Regions from separate parts of the Pseudoalteromonas espejiana DSM 9414 genome, predicted to be linked through region 2. Evidence: predicted binding sites of a transcription regulator. Region 2 holds the regulator's gene; each other region holds the start of a gene.
The links. Region 2 encodes sigma-54, which starts transcription at its own class of promoters, with help from an activator protein. Its sites were predicted from a motif close to GTTGGCACGNNNNTNGNNT; they were not measured.

Region 1: the regulator sigma-54 is predicted to act here: its motif matches at 2,155-2,173, upstream of fliE (flagellar hook-basal body complex protein FliE).
Region 3: the regulator sigma-54 is predicted to act here: its motif matches at 3,720-3,738, upstream of PESP_RS18365 (amidase family protein).
Region 4: the regulator sigma-54 is predicted to act here: its motif matches at 2,157-2,175, upstream of PESP_RS03275 (DUF1328 domain-containing protein).

What each region holds. Positions count from the first base shown of each region.
Region 1 is NZ_CP011028.1:2,721,339-2,726,928, forward strand. Features, by position in the region: gene fliG (flagellar motor switch protein FliG) at 1-51, opposite strand, end outside; gene fliF (flagellar basal-body MS-ring/collar protein FliF) at 44-1,759, opposite strand; gene fliE (flagellar hook-basal body complex protein FliE) at 1,780-2,112, opposite strand; gene PESP_RS12450 (sigma-54-dependent transcriptional regulator) at 2,287-3,708, opposite strand; gene PESP_RS12455 (sensor histidine kinase) at 3,705-4,817, opposite strand; gene PESP_RS12460 (DNA-3-methyladenine glycosylase I) at 4,950-5,543, shown strand.
Region 2 is NZ_CP011028.1:3,211,694-3,217,283, reverse strand. Features, by position in the region: gene PESP_RS14600 (PTS sugar transporter subunit IIA) at 1-442, opposite strand, end outside; gene hpf (ribosome hibernation promoting factor) at 447-734, opposite strand; gene PESP_RS14590 (RNA polymerase factor sigma-54) at 762-2,261, opposite strand; gene lptB (LPS export ABC transporter ATP-binding protein) at 2,331-3,056, opposite strand; gene lptA (lipopolysaccharide transport periplasmic protein LptA) at 3,053-3,601, opposite strand; gene lptC (LPS export ABC transporter periplasmic protein LptC) at 3,591-4,145, opposite strand; gene kdsC (3-deoxy-manno-octulosonate-8-phosphatase KdsC) at 4,142-4,693, opposite strand; gene PESP_RS14565 (KpsF/GutQ family sugar-phosphate isomerase) at 4,694-5,590, opposite strand, start outside.
Region 3 is NZ_CP011029.1:329,103-334,692, reverse strand. Features, by position in the region: gene PESP_RS18390 (PepSY-associated TM helix domain-containing protein) at 1-274, shown strand, start outside; gene PESP_RS18385 (alpha/beta hydrolase family protein) at 483-1,349, shown strand; gene yddG (aromatic amino acid DMT transporter YddG) at 1,350-2,270, opposite strand; gene PESP_RS18375 (TetR/AcrR family transcriptional regulator) at 2,436-3,089, shown strand; gene PESP_RS18370 (putative 4-hydroxy-4-methyl-2-oxoglutarate aldolase) at 3,093-3,575, shown strand; gene PESP_RS18365 (amidase family protein) at 3,912-5,120, shown strand; gene PESP_RS18360 (gamma-glutamyltransferase family protein) at 5,117-5,590, shown strand, end outside.
Region 4 is NZ_CP011028.1:717,841-723,430, reverse strand. Features, by position in the region: gene oadA (sodium-extruding oxaloacetate decarboxylase subunit alpha) at 1-1,430, opposite strand, end outside; gene PESP_RS03280 (OadG family protein) at 1,442-1,687, opposite strand; gene PESP_RS03275 (DUF1328 domain-containing protein) at 2,215-2,388, shown strand; gene PESP_RS03270 (hypothetical protein) at 2,438-2,629, shown strand; gene PESP_RS03265 (YcxB family protein) at 2,763-3,230, shown strand; gene csrA (carbon storage regulator CsrA) at 3,284-3,475, opposite strand; gene PESP_RS03255 (aspartate kinase) at 3,565-4,782, opposite strand; gene alaS (alanine--tRNA ligase) at 4,789-5,590, opposite strand, start outside.

The DNA of each region.
Region 1 (5,590 bases), 490 kb from region 2:
CTTATCAACATCAAATGCTGGCGGGAGTTGTTTTTGTTCTTGATCAGTCATCTTCTGTTAACCACGCTTTCACTACTTGTGATGATAGTTCTGGTTCGTTAGCTACAAGGGCACGAACAGCTTTTAATAAGTCTTCGTCGCCATGTAAGTCTGGCAGTTGTAGTGTACCATCGCTTGAGAAGCCAACAGAAGCAGAATCAAAGTCTTTATTTAGCATATCAAGCGTACTATCGCCAATATCAACACCTGAGCTTAGTGCGTCTTCGTCGTACTCTTCAAGCGTGTCGTCTGGGTAGATTAAGCGTTTGAGCATTGGTTTAACTACCGCCATTATTAGAACAATAATTACCAGCGCACCTAATACTAAGCGAATGATTTTCATAAACCAGTCTTGTTCCCAAAGCGGCACTTCTATGTCTAAGTCCACGGCTTCACGTACGAAGGGAACAGTTACAACCTCAAGTGCATCACCTCGTTGCATATCAAACCCAACACCGCCTTGTAATAAACGACGAATATTTGACAGTGCCTCAACTGAGCGTGGCGCCATGGTTGTTTCGCCGTTTTCACCTGCTTTAGGTACGTAGTCAACAGCTACCGATACGCTAATTCTGCGAATAACTCCGGTTTGTTGGCGCTTGTGAGAAATCGTAGTATCGAGTTCAAAGTTACGCGTAGCTTCTTTGTGCACGCGACTAGGTGTAGTTGCCGTACCCGCTCCGCCTTGTCCTGCGACTTCTGGAATTGTAGAGTTAACCGGCGGCTGGTTAGTTAAAGCACCAGGAATACCTACCGCTAAGCCACCTATATTGTTTTCTTCAAACGTGGTTTCACTTCTAACTGCTGGTAGGTCTGGGTTGTAGCGTTTTTGTGTTTCTTCTACCGAGCTAAAGTCCATGTTTAAATCAACTTGTGCTGTGTAGTTACCCAAGCCCACTACAGGTATCATTATGCTGTCTATTTTTTCTAGGTATTCTTGCTCACGCTTGCGTTCTATATCGTACTCTTTACGAGAGCGTGCTGCTAATGAGTCTTGTGAGCCAGAATTAAGTAAACGGCCATTTTGATCTGTTACTGTTACCTTTGAAGGCTCTAAGCCTTGTACTGCAGAGGCAACCATATCAACTACTGAATCTATTTCTTCGCCATCAAGCGAACGCCCACGTTTAAGAGTAAGTACCACTGTGGCTGATGGTTTTTTCTCTCTGCGTGCAAATACGTTTTCTTTAGGAATAGCTAATAATACTTTGGCGCGAGTGACATTATTTAACTCTTCAATGGTGCGTGCTAATTGTTGCTCGCGGCCGTGCTTTAAACGCTCACGCTCTAAGCGTTGGCTCACACCAAAGCCCATATCTTGCATTATAATATCGGTACCAGATGTAGGGCCTTGCTCTAACCCTTCTCGGGCCATGAGTAGTTTTATATTTTGGTATTCGCTTTCATCAACCGAAATAACATTACCATCTAGCTCATATTCAATTTTTTGCGCATCTAAAAAATCAAGTGTTTGAATTAGCTCTTCGGTAGGCATTTTACCAAGTGGGCGCATATCTGGTTGGCGTGCCCAAATAATCACAAATATAGCAATTGCTAAACAAATAGCTAAAGCAATAATAAGGGTTACTTGGCGAAGCACATCAACCCCGTTTAAGGCGCTTAAATAGCCCGACTTTTGTTCTTGTTGCTCGGTGTCACTGCTTTGGTCTATACCGCCGCCAGCAAGAGCAAGATCTGTTGATTGATTAGTTTGCGCCACAATAATTCTCCACTACCTAGTTAAACAGGCATGTTCATAATTTCTTGGTATGACTCAACAAGTTTATTTCTAACTTGAACAGTTGCCTCAAACGCGACTGAAGATTTTTGTGAGGCAATCATGGCCTCAGCAAGCGATACACTTCTATCACCCATTTCTACCGCGACTACTTTTTCTTTCGCATCTTGCTGCAGGCCGCTCACCGTATTGATTGCATCACTGAGTAAATCACCAAATTGTGCACTTGAAGTAGGTTGAGCTTGCGTTGGTAGCTTATTAACCTGATTTGATTGGCCGGCTTCTAAAGCCATAGATTGCATTTCTTGGAATAAAGCACTGTTTTGAATTTTCATAATTTTCTCTGGCAAATACAGTTAACGTTCTTAGTAGTTATAAAGCACAAACTGTGCCATATAAATAAACCTTTTATTACAACAGGTTAACTTTAATTTAGATGAGTCAGAGATTTGACAACCCTAAACTAAGCAAAGTTAGTTTAGGGTTATTTAAGGTGGGTCTAGCTAAGTTTAAGCGGGAAGTGAAATACCTAAGTCGCGCATTTGAGCTAACTTATAACGCAGCGTACGCGGGCTTATGCCAAGTGTTTGTGCAACATCTTTACGCTTGCCTTGGCAGCGAGCCAAGGTTTCTAAAATAATTTTATGTTCTTTGTCTTTTAACTCGTCTTTGTAGCTACCTGTATCTGGACTTGGTAGCGGCGCCGACGCCTCGCTTGGAGTGATTTTATCATCATAATAAGCACTGCTTTGCGACTGAGTTTGATCAGCAGGTGCATCTAATGGCTTGGGCAAGCACTGTGTATCCATTAGGTTTTCAATAAAAATAGCGTGCTCGCTAATTATATTGCCTGTTCGTAATATAAGTGCACGTTGAATCACATTATCAAGCTCACGCACATTACCTGGCCAAGCATGGCTAAGCAGCTTTTGCTCGGCGCTGGCATCTAGTTTTGCTAAAGGCTCTTTACTCTTAGCTAAATGGCGCTCAATTAAATGCTTAGCTAATACAATTATATCGCCAGGGCGCTCACACAGCGGTCGCCACATAAGCGGAAACACGTTTAAGCGGTAATACAAATCTTCTCTAAATTGATTTTCAGCCACGGCTTCTTTTAAGTCACGGTTACTGGTGGCAAGAACACGTACATCAAGCGAAATTGTTTTGCGCGCACCTAAGCGCTCTACTTCGCGCTCTTGTAATACGCGTAACAATTTAGCTTGAAGACCTAAGTCCATTTCGGTTATTTCATCAAGTAAAATAGTGCCGCCTTGTGCTTGTTCAAACTTACCAGGGCATGCTTGTATTGCTCCAGTAAAAGCACCTTTTTCATAGCCAAATAAGGTTGCCTCAAGCATGTTCTCTGGTATTGCAGCACAATTTATTGCAACAAATGGAGCATCGCAGCGGCTTGATTTATCATGAATATAACGCGCAAGTACTTCCTTACCTGAGCCACTAGGGCCTAACACCATAACACTTGCATCTGAGCGTGCCACTTTGCTTGCAAGCTCTAATAATTGAATGCTACTTGGGTCGGCAACGATAGGGCCGTCGGTCTCTTTTGGCTTTTCTGGTAGGTAACGGCTGACCATATTTAGTAGCACTTCAGGGGCAAATGGTTTTGCCATATAATCTATTGCACCTAAGCGCATAGCCTCTACCGCATCGTCAATCGTTGCATAGGCTGTCATCATAAGTACCGGCAGCTCTGGGTAGTTAAGCTTAATACTTCTGAGTAAATCTAAGCCACTCATAGCGCCCATTTGTACGTCGCTGACCACTAACGAAAATTCATATTTTTTTAACAACACCATCGCTTGCTCAGCACTTTCGGCGGCAACACATGCAATACCTGACATTTCTAATGTGTCTATTAGTGCTTCTCTTAATCCGGCATCGTCTTCAACCACTAGTATTGTATTGCTCATGCTGATTTCTCCTGCGTTGAGGTTGTGCATATAGGCAGCAGCAAGCTAAAACATGCCCCGCCACTGGCATTATTAACCACTTCAACACGTCCTTGATGCGCATTAGCCACAGAACTTACAACAGCAAGTCCAAGCCCTGTACCTTGACTTTTAGTGGTATAAAACGGTTCAAAAATTTTCTCTATTTGGCTTATTTCAACCCCAGGGCCGTTATCACATACGCTAATACGAACGCTATCGGGCTCGTTATTATCTCGTTGCGCTTTTAATGTAACTTCTGCTTGGCTACCAATAATTTGTATACTGTTATGAATAAGGTTTTGAATAGCGCTGGCCAAAGCCGTTTTATTACCCGTAATCTCAATATCTGGCTCAGGTAATTCAACGCTCAACACACTATTATTTAATGCAACCATTGCATCGGCGCCAAGCTTTACCTCGTTTAAAAGCTGCTGCATAGACACTTGTTCAACCACTTGCTGCTCACCACTTTTAGCAAATAACAGCATATCGTTTACTTGGGTTTCTAAATCTTTTAAACGCGACATTAATTTAGTTTGAAAGTTTTCACGCGATGTTTCAGGTAGTTTTTTAGAGCCTAAATTTGCGGCATATAACATAGCTGCAGAAAGCGGTGTACGTACCTGATGAGCAAGCGATGCCACCATTTTACCAAGCGCACTCAAACGTTGCATATGCGCAACGCGCTTTTGTAAACGGCGGGTTTCTGTTAAATCGGTCATTAATATAAGCTGACCAGGCTCTGGAGCGAGTGCAGTTATATCAAGTTTTATAAGGCGACCATCTTTTAAAGATACTTCGTGCCCATCATCTTGATGCGGGCGAAAAGAGCGTTGAATAATATTAAACCACTTTTCACCTTCTAGTGGCTCGCCAAGCATATCAATGGCTATTTGATTGGCCTTAGCAATTAACCCTTTGCCATCAAGTACAACGACTCCTGCTGGCATGGTATCAACCAAGTGCGACAACCAACTTGCTTGTTGTCTTAAATCACTTAACTCACCAATATACTCTTCTTGGAGTAAACATGGGTTATACTGATTTGCAGTAATAAACTGTGGTTTAAGTACACTTGCAAGGGCCATAATCAAATCTCTTCATGATGTAGATAAACAGCTAAATGCACAATTTATACCAAATTTTATTTATATATTTTTCATAAAGTTACACACTAAATTTAAGCGACATAAAAATGACGCACACGAAAAGGAATAATAATGGGAGAGCAAATAAAGTGCCGTTGCCCGTGGCTCGATACCACTAAACCAGATTACGTTATTTACCATGATGAAGAATGGGGTGTACCTCTTTATGATGACACTAAACTATTTGAGTTTATTACCTTAGAGTCGGCCCAAGCAGGGCTTAGTTGGTACACTATTTTAAAAAAGCGTGAAGGCTATAAAAAAGCATTTGCTAATTTTGATGTGTACAAAGTAGCTAAATTTACAGCTGATGACATTGAGCGACTCATGCTTGATGAAGGCATAGTGCGTAACCGTTTAAAAATTGCAGCAACGGTTAATAACGCCAACCGATTTATAGAAATTCAAAAAGAGTTTGGTAGTTTTAGTGATTACCAATGGCAGTTTGTAAACAACAAGCCAATTATCAGCAATTTAAATAGCATAGATGACTACCCTGCAATAACAGAGGCCTCTACCGCGTTTGCAAAGGATTTAAAAAAACGTGGCTTTAAGTTTTTAGGGCCTACAACGGTTTACGCACATATGCAGGCCTGCGGCATGGTTAACGACCACAGTAATGATTGCTTTAGAAAAGAAGAAATTATTAAGGCTTTTGGTGAATAAGTGATTTATAACCATAAAACTGATTTGTTCACAAAGAGGATAAGAGA
Region 2 (5,590 bases):
CAACAATAACGTTATACAGCTCAGCATCGGTTTTTGCACTGCGTAGCTGTTTACAAAATTCTTTGTTGCTCAGTTTATCAGCTATAGTTGCTAGAGTCTTTAGGTGCTGCTGGTTATCACCATCTGGTACGATGAGTGCCACAAAAATATCAACCGGGCAGTTATCTATCGCATCAAAGTTAACAGGTGTATCGCTAACAAGTACTAATGCAAGCGGCTCTTCTACGCCACCCATTCTGCCATGAGGAATCGCGATTCCTCGGCCAATACCTGTGCTACCTAGTTTTTCTCTGCTTGCTAATGCGTTGAGAATATCTTGCTGTGGTAAATAAGGTAATTTTTCATGAGCGAGTTCGCTAATGAATTCTAAAATTCTTTTTTTACTACTAAAAAGGACCGCAGCTTTGCTGCAGTCCTGGCATACTAATGTACTTAATTTCATAATATTAGTGTCTAGCGAGCTTCTCTTTATGTTTAATAACTTGGCGATCGAGTTTATCAATCAACGAGTCTATTGCGGCATACATATCTTGGTGCTCTGTAGAGGCAAATAAGTCTGCGCCACTTACATGAATTGTCGCTTCAGCTTTTTGGTTGAGTTTTTCTACATCGAGAATGACATGCACATTGCTAATATGATCTGAGTGCCTTTCCAGCTTTGCAAATTTATTATTTACATAGTCTTTAAGTGATTCAGTTACTTCTACGTGACGACCAGTTAGGTTTAGTTGCATAAGCATTTCCTCTTTGTTTTTTACGTCTTATATCAAACTCTTTCTCTGATTTGACGGTGGAATAGCTAGCGATTCACGGTATTTTGCTATTGTGCGTCTAGCTACTTTAATTCCTTGCTCTGCCAATATATCCGCAATTTTGCTATCACTCAATGGTTTAGCTGAGTTTTCCGCGGCAATTAGCTTTTTAATCAAGGCGCGTATTGCTGTAGATGAGCACTCACCACCGTTTTCGGTGCTTACATGGCTTGAGAAAAAGTATTTAAGCTCAAAAATACCACGTGGTGTATGCATATATTTTTGCGTAGTTACACGCGAAATTGTCGACTCGTGCATTTCTACCATTTCAGCAACATCGTTTAATACCATAGGCTTCATGGCTTCAGGGCCATGTTCAAAAAATGCCTGCTGCTGTTTTACAATACAGTTAGTTACTTTTAATAGCGTATCGTTTCTGCTCTCTAGGCTTTTAATAAACCATTTAGCTTCTTGCAGGTGAGAGCGAATAAATTGGCTATCACCCGAAGATTTTACGGTACGCGACATAGCCGCATACTGACTATTTACACGTATTTTTGGCATGCTATCTGGGTTTAACTCAACCACCCAGCGGCCTTTAATTTTTTTAACCGATACATCAGGTATAACATACTCAGACTCTTCCCTCACTATGGTATCAGCAGGTTTTGGGTTGAGAGTGTGTATTAATGTCATTACCTCTTTAAGCTCATCTTCTTTGAGCTTTGTTTTCTTCATTAATGTACGATAGTCGCGAGCTGCTAATAGATCAATATGATCGGTTAAGATCATTTTTGTTTGTTCTATTAAAGGTGTATCTTTATCAAATTGATTCAACTGTATACATAAGCACTCTTGTAGGCTTCGTGCTGCAATACCTACAGGGTCAAATAATTGAATTCGCTTTAAAACAGCTTCAATTTCATCAAGTTCAACTTCAACGTCATCATCGTGCTCTTGGTTAAAGCTTTCTAAAATTTCTTCGCAGCTTAACGTTAAAATACCTGAGTCATCTACAGCTTCTACAATGGCAATAGCAATTGCTTCGTCGGTAGGGCTAAAGGGTGTAAGTTGAAGCTGCCACATTAAATACTCATGAAGCGTTTCGGTAGAAGCACCTTGGTAAATAGACTCATCTTCTGGCATTGGGCCTGATGAAGCTGCAGGCGCGGCGCTCATGTATTCATCCCACGTAACATCCATTGCCATATCATCGCTAACGGTGTCTTTATTTAAAGCTTCACCGCTGTCTTGTTCGTATTCGCTGGCTGAATCGTCAGTTGATGCGCTTACGGTTACATCATCGGTGTCTGCTTTTTGCTCGTTTTTTCCAGCCGAATCTTCCGTGTAATCTTGCTCTTCAACTTCTAATAGCGGGTTGCTATCAAGTGCTTCTTGTATTTCTTGCTGGAGATCCAATGTACTGAGCTGCAGCAAACGTATCGCTTGCTGCAATTGTGGAGTCATTGTAAGTTGCTGGCCCATGCGCAGCTGTAATGATTGCCTCATGTATCTCTAACAATCCTTTTATGTTGTTATAATTAATATTAGCAGATGCTCAAAGGAGTGGCTTGATTGTTACAGCCTAAATTGCTCGCCTAAGTAAACATCGCGCACAGTTTTGTCGTTTAATACGTGTTCTGGAGTGCCAGATGCAATTAGCTCCCCATGAGAAACAATGTAGGCTTTTTCACAAACATCAAGGGTTTCTCTTACGTTGTGATCGGTAATTAGTACCCCAATCCCACGATTTTTAAGATGTTCAATTATTTTCTTTATATCTAACACTGAAATTGGATCAACACCAGCAAAAGGCTCATCCAATAAAATAAATTTAGGATTTGCGGCTAATGCGCGGGCAATTTCAACGCGGCGACGTTCGCCACCAGAAAGCGCCATACCTTGGCTGTCGCGAATGTGCTGAATACTAAACTCATCAAGTAGGTTGTTAAGCGTTTCTTCTCTAGCGGCTTTATTAAGCTCTTTTCGCGTTTCTAAAATCGCCATTAAGTTTTGATAAACTGTTAACTTTCTAAAAATTGATGACTCTTGTGGTAAATAGCCAATACCTAAGCGAGCACGGCTGTGCATAGGTAATAACGTAATGTCGTTATCATCTATTGAAATTTTACCTTTATCGCTAGGAACTAGGCCTACAATCATGTAAAACGTGGTGGTTTTACCTGCACCATTAGGGCCTAGTAAGCCAACAATACTACCTGCTTGAACTTCTAACCCAACGTTTTTTACAACTTGGCGACCTTTATAGCTTTTTGCTAGTAATTCTGCTTTTAAGGTACTCATGGTTGGCCTTCGTTACCTGTTTTATCTTCTGGTTTTGCTTCAACAGGTACTAAAATAGTGTGTACGCGATCTGTTGAGTTTTCGTCTTTTTCAGCGCTAATTAGCTGTTGTTCCATGTCATAGGTAATGCTTTTTGCATTAATTTTTTGACCCGCTTGGGCAACTTCTGCATCACCTACAAGGGTTAAAAAACGCTTAGCTACATCGTAGCGAACTTCGTTAGCACTGGCGCTCATTATAGTGCCATCGTCTTGTTTTTCTTCAAAGTATGCAGGGCTGCCTGTGGCAATTAGTAATTGCTTGTTATCACCTAAGTCTTCGCGTTTATGCACTTCAAGACGGTCGGCTGTAATTTTGCGGCTACCATGTACAATTTCTACATTTTTTTCAAAAATACCTACATTTTCTTTTAGTTGACCTTCTTGGCGGTCTGCACTAATTGAAATTTGGTTCGCAGGTGGCGGTGTTTCAGGTTCAGCTGAAGAGGCGCTAAAAGCCAGCACTAACGATGGAATTATTAAAATTTTAGTAAGTTTATTGGTCATAATATATTGTTCGCGTATGGTTAATTAGTTTTATTACTTCGGTTTTTAAATCGGCTTCTAGGCCTTTACCGACAATTTTTAAGCTGGGTCCAGTTACAACCACCGGTTGCTCTGAGCGCATTGTTAGCGCTTTAATGTCGACTTCGATGTTGTCGGCATTAATGTTATCTATCATGGCGTTATCAACTAAATTTTTGGCAACTACATTGCCTTCTAAAATAAGTTGTTTGTCTTCATATAAGGTGGCTTCGTCAGCATTTATACGCCACGTTTGTTTTTCGTTATATAGGGTAAAAATTGGTTTTTCAAAAAAGGTAAACCCAAGTTGTTGGTACAGCTCCATTTTAGCTGCAGTCACTTTGTGATTTATTTTACCTTGCTCATCGTAAGAGGTTTGCTTTAGCTCTATGGCGGTGTAGTCGGGTTTAGCTATAATCTCCGGCTCTTGTTCGGGAGCAACATTTGTTTGACTAAAATAAGGGTACCAAAGCCAAACCATACAGCCGATGAATAGCGCGCTGAGTATAACGCGTGCTGCATTCATGAACTGGTGCCTTGGGTAGTTAGTGCAATACCGTTTTCGAGCATTAGTAAGTCGGTCAGCTCTCTTACTGCGCCAAAGCCGCCAGGCATTTGCGTGGTGTAATGCGATAAGCGCTTAATAAGCGGGTGGGCATCGTTAACCGCGACGGCAAAACCTACTTGCTCCATTACTGGCATGTCTGGGCCATCGTCGCCTATGTAAGCTATTTGCTCGTCGGTTAAATTTAATGTGTTTTTGAGCTCTTGATAAGCAATGAGTTTATCTTCTTGGCCCTGATAAATATGCTGTACTGTTAAACTGCTCATGCGTGTTTGCACTATTTTTGAGTGGCGTCCGGTAATTACAGCAACCTCAAAGCCGCTATTAATAAGGGATTTAACGCCAAAGCCGTCTTTTGTATTAAATGCTTTTAACTCTTCACCTTGATTACCTAAGTAAATACGGCCGTCAGAAAATACACCATCAATATCGCATATGAGTAGTTTTACTTTTTTGGCGCGTGCTTTTGCATCATCGCTTAGCGGTTGATAGAGATCTTCAAATTGCATTTATAATACTCCTGCTTTTAATAGGTCTTGCATATTTAAGGCGCCAACAGGCTGGTTTTGCTCATTAACTACGATTAAACCATTAATCCGCTTATTTTCCATTATATTTAGTGCTTCTGCTGCGAGCATGTCGGCAGTGGCTGTAGTGCAAGACTTGGTCATCACTTCGCTTATAGCCGTAGTATGTATATCTATACGTTGCTCTAAAATACGGCGTAAGTCACCATCAGTAAAAAGCCCTGCTAGTTGTTGCTTGTTATCAACTATAGCGGTCATACCAAGCCCTTTAGCAGACATTTCAATAAGGGCATCTTTAATTGTTTGCGCTACACCTATCATAGGGGTGTTTTTACCACTGTGCATTACATCTTTTAAGGTAAGTAATAATCGCTTACCTAAGCTACCACCTGGGTGAGAAAGAGCAAAGTCATCGGCAGTAAAGCCGCGAGCTTCTAATAGCGCAACAGCCATGGCATCGCCCATTGCTAAAGTTGCTGTGGTACTGGCTGTTGGTGCCAACCCTAATGAGCAAGCTTCTTGTTCTACTTTTATGCATACGTGTACATCGGCAAGGGTTGCCATAGTAGAGAGCGGGCTGCCTGTCATTGATATAATTTTAGCGCCTAAGCGTTTAAGTACCGGAATAATATTGAGTACTTCACTGGTTTCACCTGAGTTAGATATAAGCATAACTACATCATTTTTAGTGATCATACCTAAGTCGCCATGACTTGCTTCACCAGGGTGAACAAAAAAAGCCGGGCTGCCAGTACTTGCAAGTGTTGCTGCTATTTTATTGCCAATGTGCCCAGATTTACCCATGCCAATTACAATAATACGGCCTTGGCAATCAAACATTAGCTGACAAGCTTGATTAAAGTTTTTATCTACGTATTG
Region 3 (5,590 bases), on a different replicon from region 2:
TTTATATAGCTACTACATAGTATTTTTTGCTTTTGTTGCCTACACCTTTAAAAAAGGGACTCAGCACGCAAGTTATTGGGGATTAGTTAGCCTGGCAGGTTTGTGCTTATGTATGGCGGGCTCGACCCTATTACAAGCCATATCTACAGAGCACTATTTTAAATATTATCAAAGTATTACTGTTGATTTTAGTGCGGTAGTATTTGCACTTATATTTTACTTTAGCGCCAAAAAAGTAAAAGCAAAATCTGCCCATAATACAAGTACACAATAGTAGTTTTACAACGGGGTTTAAGCTAACAAATTAAACCCCCCTTTACTGCTTTGCCCCTTTTCAAAACGTCAGCGCTAAACACTTTACAAACTGGTATATCGCCCCCTGGTAATTAAGCTTTGGTTTAAGCTGTTATTCTATTCTTGCTTAAGCTGGTCTAACCAGCTACCATTTTTGAATTGAGCATTTAAAAAAGCAACAATAAGTAATGAACACAAACGCTTCAAAGCACGTCACTATAACCTGTAACGACAGGCAAACTCTAAGCGCACACCTTTTTACACCCACCAGCCCTATTAAAGGAGCGGTGATGATTGCCCCTGCAACCGGTATAAAACAACAGTTTTATGCAAATTTTGCCACTTACTTACAGCAACATGGCTTTGGCGTAATTACCTTTGATAACCTAGGCATTGGCCAATCGCTTAACCGCAGTATTAAAAAAAGTAAGGCCACATTACAAACTTGGGGCGAGCAAGACATGCCAGCCGTACTTGAGTATTTGCAAAAAACCTTTCCTGATACTTCATATCATTTAGTTGGCCACAGCGCCGGCGGGCAATTAGTCGGGCTTATGCATAATGCAGATCAGTTAAGCTCAGCGTTTAACTTTGCTTGTTCGTCGGGGAAATTAACCAATATGCGCTTGGCGTATCAGGTTAAAGCGCACTTTTTTATGAATGGGGTTATTCCCCTCAGTAACGCACTATTTGGCCATACTAAATCTCAATGGTTTGGGATGGGCGAGCCCCTACCTAAAGGCGTTGCTAAGCAGTGGCAAAAATGGTGTAACGCGCAAGGTTATGTGCAATCGGCATTTGGCGATACCGTATTTCAACACTGTTACAACACCTTAGCTATGCCGTCAATGTGGGTTAATGCCACCGACGACGACATTGCAAATAACGCGAATGTCGCCGATATGCTCTCGGTATTCCCAAAATTAAAAGCGAGTAAGTTAACCTTAAACCCTAAAGACTATGGCTTAAAAGAAATTGGCCATATGAAGTTTTTTAGTAAAAAGTCAGATGGTTTATGGTCACACGCACTCGAGTGGTTAAATAAACACAGTTAATTAATTAACTGGGTTTATTTGCTTTTTAATTGGCTTCTCACGCGTTACAAAATAACAAACGAGTGAGCCGCCAGTTACCATTATTACCCCTTGCCAAAATGAGGCACTAAGGGTAATTGATAAATAAAGCGCCGAGATAATAGCCGAAAAAACCGGCGTAAAATACGAAAGCGTACCAAGCAGCATTAAGTTACCGCCAATAATTGCTTGGTTCCAAAGTGCATAACCACTGCCTACCACTATACCTGCTAAAACAAGCGTAATTGTTGCATGTAACGAAAACACCATAGCGGGTTCATCACTTAAACCATATAGCACCCACAAACTTAACGCTGTGGCTATAAAAAACAGCACTATGGCGTTTTTACCATTACTGCTTTTTTGAGTAATGACACAGTATACAGACCAAATAAATGGCGCTACAAAAGCCAACAAGTAGGCCGTAGGGTTACTTGCAAAGTTGTTGGTAATACTACTAATAGATAAACCACTATCACCGCCAACACACCACGCTACACCAAAAAAGGCGAGCAACATGCCAGGGTAAATCCAAAAACTTACTTTACTACGGTTAACTATAATACTGAGTAAAATAGTAAGCGTGGGCCATAAGTAATTTATAACGGCCATTTCTACCGCTTGGTGGCGATTATTAGCCAGCCCTACAAACAGTGCTAAACACACCTCATAAAGGGCAAATAAAGCAGTGCCCCAAATAATATAGCGTTTATTAAACCCACCTAACTTTGGCGGCCCCATTACTATAATTAAAAAAAGTGCACTTACGCTATACATAAGCGCAGCACCACCAATGGGGCCAAATAACTCAGACACATCGCGCAGCAAAGCAACTAAACAACTCCATAGTAAAATAGCGGCGATGCCATAAAGTGTATATTTATGATTAGAAAAAAAGTCCATTAACTACCTAAAAGTACTACCTGTATTTAGGGGTACGCTACCAGTAATTAATTACTTAAACAATTGTTACTAATACTTTTATATAAAATAAAGCAAATTTTAGTAATTGACCTTTCGGTCAGTAAAGTTACAATCAATCAACACCTTAAACTCAGCAACGCCATAATGACCACACAAACAAAGCCAAATAAAAAAGAACTCACCCGAGAGAAAAACCAAAAGTTAATACTCGATGCCGCAGAGCAATTGTTTTCTCAGCTTGGTTACGATGGCGCTAGCATGAGTATGGTTGCCAAAGAGGCAAGCGTGCCTAAAGCCAATATTTTATATTACTTTAAAAGTAAAGATGGCCTATACGAAGCCGTAATAGACCGCATAATAGCGCATTGGAACTTAGGGCTAGATAACGTCACCCCTGAGGACGACCCCGCATATGTGCTTTATAACTACATTAAAAGCAAAGTAATACTTGCCGTTAATCAGCCTTTGCAATCGCGTTTATTTGCCAGCGAAATACTGCGTGGTGCACCGTACCTTCAAAACTATTTTAGAACGAATACACGCCCTTGGGTAAAGCAAAAGGTTGATGTTTTTCAAGCATGGATTGACGCCGATAAAATGGATAACGTTGACCCTTACCATTTATTATTTACCATTTGGTCAACCACACAATACTACGCCGACTTTCAAGCGGAAGTACTGCTAGTTATGAACAAATTAGAATACGATAAAACCGATGTGGCACACATTACGCAGTCAATTGCCCACATTATTTTAAAAGGTATTGGCTTAAAAATACCCGAGCAAAGTGAGGCTTAACCCATGGATAACTTTACAACCCCCGATTTATTTGACGATCACCGCCAGAGCGTACAAGTAGCCGACAGCGGCCTGCGCCACTTTGGTAAAAAAACCACCTTTAGTGGCCAAGCAGTTACAGTAACCTGCCCAGAAGACAATTCATTTGCCGCCGACATACTGCATGAAAACGGCAAGGGCAAAATATTAGTTATTGATGGCTTTGCCAGTAAACGCTTTGCTTTTATAGGCGATATAATGGCAGAGCGCGCATTAAAAAATGGCTGGGAAGGCGTTGTTATTAACGGCTGTTGCCGCGATATAGAAATACTTGCCACTATGGATTTACCCGTAATGGCGCTTGGCTCAACTCCGCGTAGTACTTTAAAACGTGGATTTGGTGATAAAAACCAAACCGTAACTATGCTTAGCACCACAATTAAGCCAAATGATTGGTTATACGCCGATGTAAACGGCTTAATAATTAGCCCAAACGCACTATTGTAAACCCCCGACTTACAACCAAGATGGTGCAAACACGCACCAACTTGGTGTGTTTTCACCTCTAAATTACGCCCTCTTAGTTGCTTAAATTTTTATAAACACCATACAAACCCACAAAAACCTGACCGAGCGGACAACTTTATTGTGTTTGGCATTGCTTTTGCTTAGCTTTTAGGCAATATAATAAGCTAACCGATTAAAAAGCGGATCAGGCTCTGTAAAATAAAAATAAGATGTTACGCAGTGGGCTGAAAAATAATAATAATTAATTCGTCTTTTTAATCACCCTAAATCTGACTATAACCAGTTGGTCAGATTTACTTTATAACGAGTGGTGATATGAGTACCAAAACACATAATAATTTTGCCGGTATTTTTTGTGATCATGGTCCTAAAACATGGCAAACACACACCCACGGCGCACTTAACAATAAGCGCCTTGCAGTAAAAGATGTATTTGCTGTTAAAGGCGAGCGCAACAGCGCAGGTAACCCTAGCTGGTTTAAAGCATCAAAACCTGCCCAGCAAACAGCAAGTGCGGTAAATAAGTTAATGAAAGAGGGTTGTAGCTTTACAGGCTTTACCCACACCGATGAGCTTGCTTACAGCTTAGAGGGAAATAACATTCACTATGGGGCGGCACAAAACCCAAAACTTAGCGGTCATGCAAGTGGCGGCTCGAGTATGGGTTCGGCTGCCGCCGTTGCTGCTAACTTAGCCGATATTGGCTTAGGTACCGATACTGGCGGCTCTATTAGAATACCCGCAAGTTACTGCGGCTTATTTGGTATCAGACCCAGCCATAACGTGATTGAAAAAGACGGCCTAATTCCGCTAGCACCCCCTTTTGATACCATTGGCTGGCTTACCCAAAGTGCAGAATTACTAAGCGATGTAGGCAATGTACTGTTACCAAACCAAACTATTAATAACGTTGATACCTTAGTTATTTGTGAGCCGTTATTTGAGCTAGTAAGCCCTGCTTTACAAGCACCTATTAAACAACTACTAAAAAAAGCCAAACCTTATTTTAAGCATCATAAAGAACTTGAACTGCCTAATAGCAACTTATTAAGCGAACTCGCTGATAGCTTTAGAATACTGCAAGGGCGCGCAATAGCTAAAATGCATAAAGATTGGCTTCAATTGCCAGGGCAACTTCCCCAGTTTGCTCCGGCAATTGCGGCACGTTTTAAAATGGCATTGGCACTAACCGCCCAAGAAGAGCAAGAAGCACTACACGTACAAACCCAGTGGCAAACACTAATAGCTAAAAACCTAAACACAAACAGTTGTTTATTTTTGCCAACCACACCCACAACCGCACCTAAATTAGGCGCCGACACAAGCGCTTTACGTATGCAAATTATAACCTTATCTGCCATTGCGGGCTTGAGCCGCTCGGCGCAAGTTCACTTACCATTGGCTAATTTAGAAAATGGCCACCCATATGGGTTTTCATTAATGATGAGCCACGGCAACGATAAAAGCCTACTTGCCTGCGTACAACAATTAGCTGCACACTTTAAACAGGACACACTTGCATGAGCACACACAACATTGCATTTACTGCCCCGCACTTTTCAGCGACCGAGGCAGGCACCTTCATACTAAAACAAGGCGGTACAGCCACAGAAGCAATGGTAGCGGCAGCAGCTGCTATTAGCGTGGTTTACCCACATATGAACTCGATTGGCGGCGACAGTTTTTGGCTTATTGATAACCCAAACCAAAGCACACCCACCGCAATTGATGCATGCGGGCGCGCACCAAGCGACATAAGTGCCTACAGTAATGAGCAACACATACCAGAGCGAGGCGGTTTAAGCGCATTGACTCAAGCGGCTACGCTTCGTGGCTGGCAAAAAGCAATTGAGGTAGATGAGCACGCAGCCCTGCCACTAAGTACTATTTTAGCGCCTGCTATTAAGCTTGCCCGCGAAGGCTTTACTGTTACAAAAAGCCTGCAAGCGGGCTGCGAAAAACTGGCAAGTGTTACCAACACTAACGATGCCTTT
Region 4 (5,590 bases), 1.2 Mb from region 2:
TTGTTGTTTGCAGGTTTTGCAGCTGGTTTAGAGTTTGAATCATCGGCACTTGGTACTGCTTCAAAGGCATCTGGGTTATTACGGTTTTTAATAAATTTAAGGCCAACTTGTGGGAATAACGCATAAGTGAGTACATCATCTATTTGCTCATCAGCCAGAGTTAAACCTTGTTCTTGCGCTTCTTTTTGAAGTTCTGCTTCAAGTGATGCAAGCTCAGGTGCAATATTATCAGCAGGGCGACACGTAATTACATCTTGCCCATCAAGCACACGTTCTTGCAGCTCTTTATTCATAGGTGCGGGTGTTAAGCCGTACTCACCTTTTAGTACACCGGCGGTTTCTTTAGTAATGGTTTTGTAACGCTCGCCAGTAAGCACATTAAGTACAGCTTGTGTACCTACAATTTGCGATGTTGGTGTAACAAGCGGAATAAAGCCTAAATCTTCACGCACACGCGGAATTTCAAGTAACACCTCGTTTAGCTTATCAGCAGCGCCTTGCTCTTTAAGTTGATTTTCCATGTTGGTTAACATGCCGCCAGGTACTTGCGCGAGTAATATACGGCCATCAACACCTTTAAGGCTACCTTCAAAGGCTGCGTATTTTTTACGAACATCTCTAAAGTAAGCAGCTATTTCTTCAAGCTGGTTTAAATCAAGTTCAGTATCGCGTGCGGTTCCCTCAACAATTGCCACTATAGTTTCTGTGGCTGAGTGTCCGTAAGTCATACTCATTGATGAAATAGCTGTATCAAGCATATCAATACCGGCATCAATGGCTTTTTGATATGTTGCAGTACTAAGCCCTGTTGTTGCATGGCACTGCATTGCAATAGGAATAGAAACGGTTTCTTTAAGGCCTTTTATTAGCTGCTCGGCATCATATGGTTTTAATAAACCGGCCATGTCTTTAATACAAATAGAGTGACAACCTAAATCTTCTAATTGTTTTGCAAGCGTTAGCCACATATCAAGAGTATGTACAGGGCTTACAGTGTACGAAATAGTCCCTTGTGCATGGGCGCCTACTTTAACAGCTGCTTTTATTGCAGTTTCTAAGTTACGCACATCGTTCATCGCGTCAAAAATACGAAATACATCAACGCCATTTTTGTGCGCTCGCTCTACAAACTTTTCTACTACGTCATCAGCGTAATGGCGGTAACCTAACAAGTTTTGACCGCGTAATAGCATTTGCTGTTTAGTATTAGGCATTGCCTTTTTAAGTGCGCGTATACGCTCCCACGGATCTTCACCTAAATAACGAATACACGAATCAAATGTTGCGCCGCCCCACGATTCAATAGACCAGTAACCTGCATCATCAAGCTTGCTAGCAATAGGAAGCATATCGTCTAAGCGCATGCGTGTAGCAAGTAACGACTGGTGCGCGTCGCGTAAAACAAGTTCTGTTAATTTTAATTTAGCCACGTGTGTGCCCCTTATTTATTATTTGATTTGTACTGAGCAATGGCAGCACTAATAGCAGCGATGTGCTCACTTGGCACACCTTGAGATTTAAAAGATGGTGATTTAACAGGTGCTGCCACTTCAGGCTCGGCAAAACGAGCAACTAAGTTAGACATAAGTGTTACAGCACCAATTAATATTGAAAGAAACACAAACACGCCCACCATGCCCGTAAGCATTAAACTGCCTGCGGTTGTGAGTACTGCTGCTATATCCATTTTTCTCCCCCTTACACTACACCGATATAAAATCGATTTATTTAAATAATTATTCACCAGATAATAACAAAACTTAATACTTTGTCCATCACCTGTAAATTGGTAAAACCAATTAAAATTAAACTAACATATAACCAAAGCAGTTAACATAGCTATAATTACCACGAACATGTGGCTTTATAGATGTTAAAAATAGCGGTTATAGGCCATCGTTATATATTAAAAATTAAAATCCATTAAAACTCGCTAACTACAAAGCTGTAATAAACGCTTTTAACGTTAAAAATCAAACCAATGTAAATTGGTCTTACCAAGAGTGAGTTCGCTAGCATTCGTAGTAACCATTTACGTTTCACAAAATTTACAACAGTGTGAATAAGTTACATCGTTAAAAGTAAAAGTTACCAATGAGTAAATTAAACAAATCCTGCCAAATAAGATAAACAATTGATTATTAACAACAATTAATAATGGCATATAACTGGCATTAGTAATCTCGAACGAATTTGATAACCAAGGAGAAGACAATGTTACGCTGGACAATTACATTTTTAGTTATTGCTTTAATCGCTGCAGTGTTAGGTTTTGGTGGCATCGCAGGTGCCGCAGCTGGTATAGCAAAAATTATATTTTTTATCTTTTTAGTACTTTTAGTGATTTCTTTAGTTTCAGGTGCACTGCGCGGTAAATCGCCCAGGTAGTTAGAATACTCAAAACACTAAACAATCAACATTTACAAGGAATTACATTATGAACTCAACAACTTTAAAAGCAGCACTTATCGCAGTATTCGCAGGTTTCTTCATGATGGGTTGTGAAGACAACCACGCAGAAGAAGCAGGCGAGCGTATTGATGAAGCAGTAACTGACGTGCAAAACTCTGTAGAAGATGCATGTGAGAATGTAAAAGAAGGCGTTAACGCAGAAGAAACTAACTGTTAATCTGCTTGGTAACGTAATAAAAGCGGCTTTTTATAAGCCGCTTTTTTGTGTCTGTAATACACCATGCAGATAAACTAATGAGATTTTAATGCTGGCTTGCTAAAATGGCTAAAACTTTTATTTATTAGCTATTATGTCACTCACCACTACCTATAAATTAGATAAACCCTACTACTACGAATGCTTTGATGAGTCTCTGCCTTATAGTAAAGGCGCAAAGCCAAAGTACTTTTTGCTATTGTTATTAGTGTGCTTAGGTTTATTTAGTATTTACGCGATGGACGATCATTACCTAGGCACATTTTTAATTATGGTTGGCGTTTTAGAATGCGTGGCGTTTTATTACCGCAGGCCTTGGTGGGTTACACGCCAAATGTTTAGTCGTGCGTCTGGTTCGCAAGTAACACTTGAATTTACAGACGAGGCTATAAGCTCTTCAAACCATTATAAAAACCATACTCTTACCTGGTCTGAAATAACAGCTATTACCAAAACTCCGCGTGGTTATTTAATTCATCATAAACACGGCATGCAATACATATCTAGCAGCGTATTAACCGATGATATGCTCGATTTTATAAACAAAAAAGCCACTCAGTGAGTGGCTTTTGGTATAGCTAAGTAATAAATTACTCAGCTAAGTATACGTGTTGATTAAGCATTGCCCGGATTAGGGTTAGACTTTTCAGCTTGTATACGCATGTAAATTTCTTCACGATGCACTGAAACGTCTTTAGGTGCATTAACACCAATTCGAACTTGATTTCCTTTAACACCTAAAACAGTAACTGTTACTTCGTCACCAATCATTAGGGTTTCACCTACTCTACGAGTTAGTATTAGCATTCTCTTGCTCCCATGTTCCAATAAATTATAAGATTCCGCTTGAACATATTAATGAAAATTCGATTGAAAAGTAAGTAAAAACTCCCAAACTATCCATTTTCTGTTAAAAATTCTTTATGTAACGCACGTACTGCTAATTCCAGATACTTCTCATCAATTAAAACCGATACTTTGATTTCTGACGTCGAAACTAAAATCACATGTATGCTTTCTTTAGCTAGTGCATCAAAAAATTGATGCGCTACACCAGAGTGAGACTTCATCCCTACGCCAACAGCCGACACTTTTGCAATTGTGGTGTCAGCAGAAATATCCTCAGCCTGCAAATTTACCTTATGCTTAATAAGTAAATCGCGTGCTTGCAGATAGTCATTTGTGTGCACAGTGAAAGCATAGTCTTTTTTTTCAAAGTTATGATTAACTTGACTAATCATATCTATTTCGATGCCATTTTCTGCAAAAAGTTTCAAAATTTTTGTAAGAGAATTAACACAGTATGGTACGCCATGTACCTTTATCAAGCATTCGTCACGATTAAATGCTATTCCCGATACAACCTTGGTTGGCATATCGCTCTCCTCAAAACTAATTAGCGTTCCTTCATCGGGCTTAAAGCTTGAAAGCACCCTAAGCGGCATTTTATGCCTGCCAGCCGCCTCTACAGAGCGAATATGCAATACTTTGGCGCCCAAGCTTGCCAGCTCTAGCATTTCTGCAAACGTGACATGGCTTAATCGTTGCGCTGTTGGTTCTACACGCGGGTCTGTTGTATATACGCCATCAACATCGGTATAGATCTGGCATTCGTCTGCTTTTATTGCGCCGGCAATTTCTACCGCAGAGGTATCGGTGCCACCACGGCCAAGGGTTGTAATATTTCCCTCTACGTCGCGCCCCTGAAAACCGGCAATAATAGCAATACGGTTATGCTCAAGCTCATGCTTTAAACGCGTTGCGGCTACATCTTCAATGCGGGCTTTACCAAACATGTTATCGGTTTGAATATTTACTTGGTCGGCAAGTAAACTTACAGCTGAGTGGCCACGTTTTATAATAGCCATAGCAAGCAGCGATACAGAAACCTGCTCTCCGGTGCTTATTAGTACGTCTAGTTCTCGATTACTCGGGCGAGTATCAATTTGTTTGGCGAGGTTAATTAAGCGGTTGGTTTCTCCCGACATAGCCGAGAGCACAACAACCACTTGATGACCTTGTTGCCTAGTTTTAACAACAAGGTCGGCGACCGCTTCTATTCGCTCAATTGAGCCAACCGAAGTGCCGCCATACTTTTGGACAATAAGTGCCACGTAATCTTAAACTTTCTCGGTTACCCAAGCAGTTACGCTTTCAAGCGCTGCGTTTAAGTTTTCAGGTTGTGAGCCACCCGCTTGTGCCATATCTGGGCGACCGCCGCCTTTACCACCTACTTGAGAAGCCATGTGGTTAACAAGCTCACCGGCTTTTACTTTGCCTGTTAAGTCTTTAGTTACACCTGCAATTAGGCTTACCTTATCGCCACTGGCAACACCAAGGGCAATAACACCTGAGCCAATCTTGTTTTTAAGGTCATCAACCATACCGCGAAGCGCTTTAGACTCGGTTCCTTCAACGTTTGCAACTAATAGCTTAACGCCGTTAATTTCAACAATAGAATCAAGTAAAGACGCACCCGCTGCACTTGCTAGCTTGTCGTTAAGCTGAGCAATTTGCTTTTCAAGGCCTTTAGACTTTTCAAGCAAGGCAGTTACTTTTTCAAGTACCGATGCGCTATCACCTTTTACAAGCGCCGCTACATCGTTAAGTTGTTTTTCTTGCTCGCTCACATAGGCTACGGCATCTGCACCGGTTACCGCTTCAATACGGCGAACACCTGCAGCAATACCACTTTCAGATACAATTTTGAATAAACCAATATCGCCTGCGCGCTCAACGTGCGTACCACCACAAAGCTCAATTGAGTAATCACCAATCGTTACTACACGTACTTCGTCATCGTACTTTTCGCCAAACAGTGCCATAGCACCTTTAGCTTTAGCATCATCAATTGCCATAAGTTCAGTGTTAAGTGCAAAGTTACGACGAATTTCATCATTAACTACACGCTCAATTTCACGT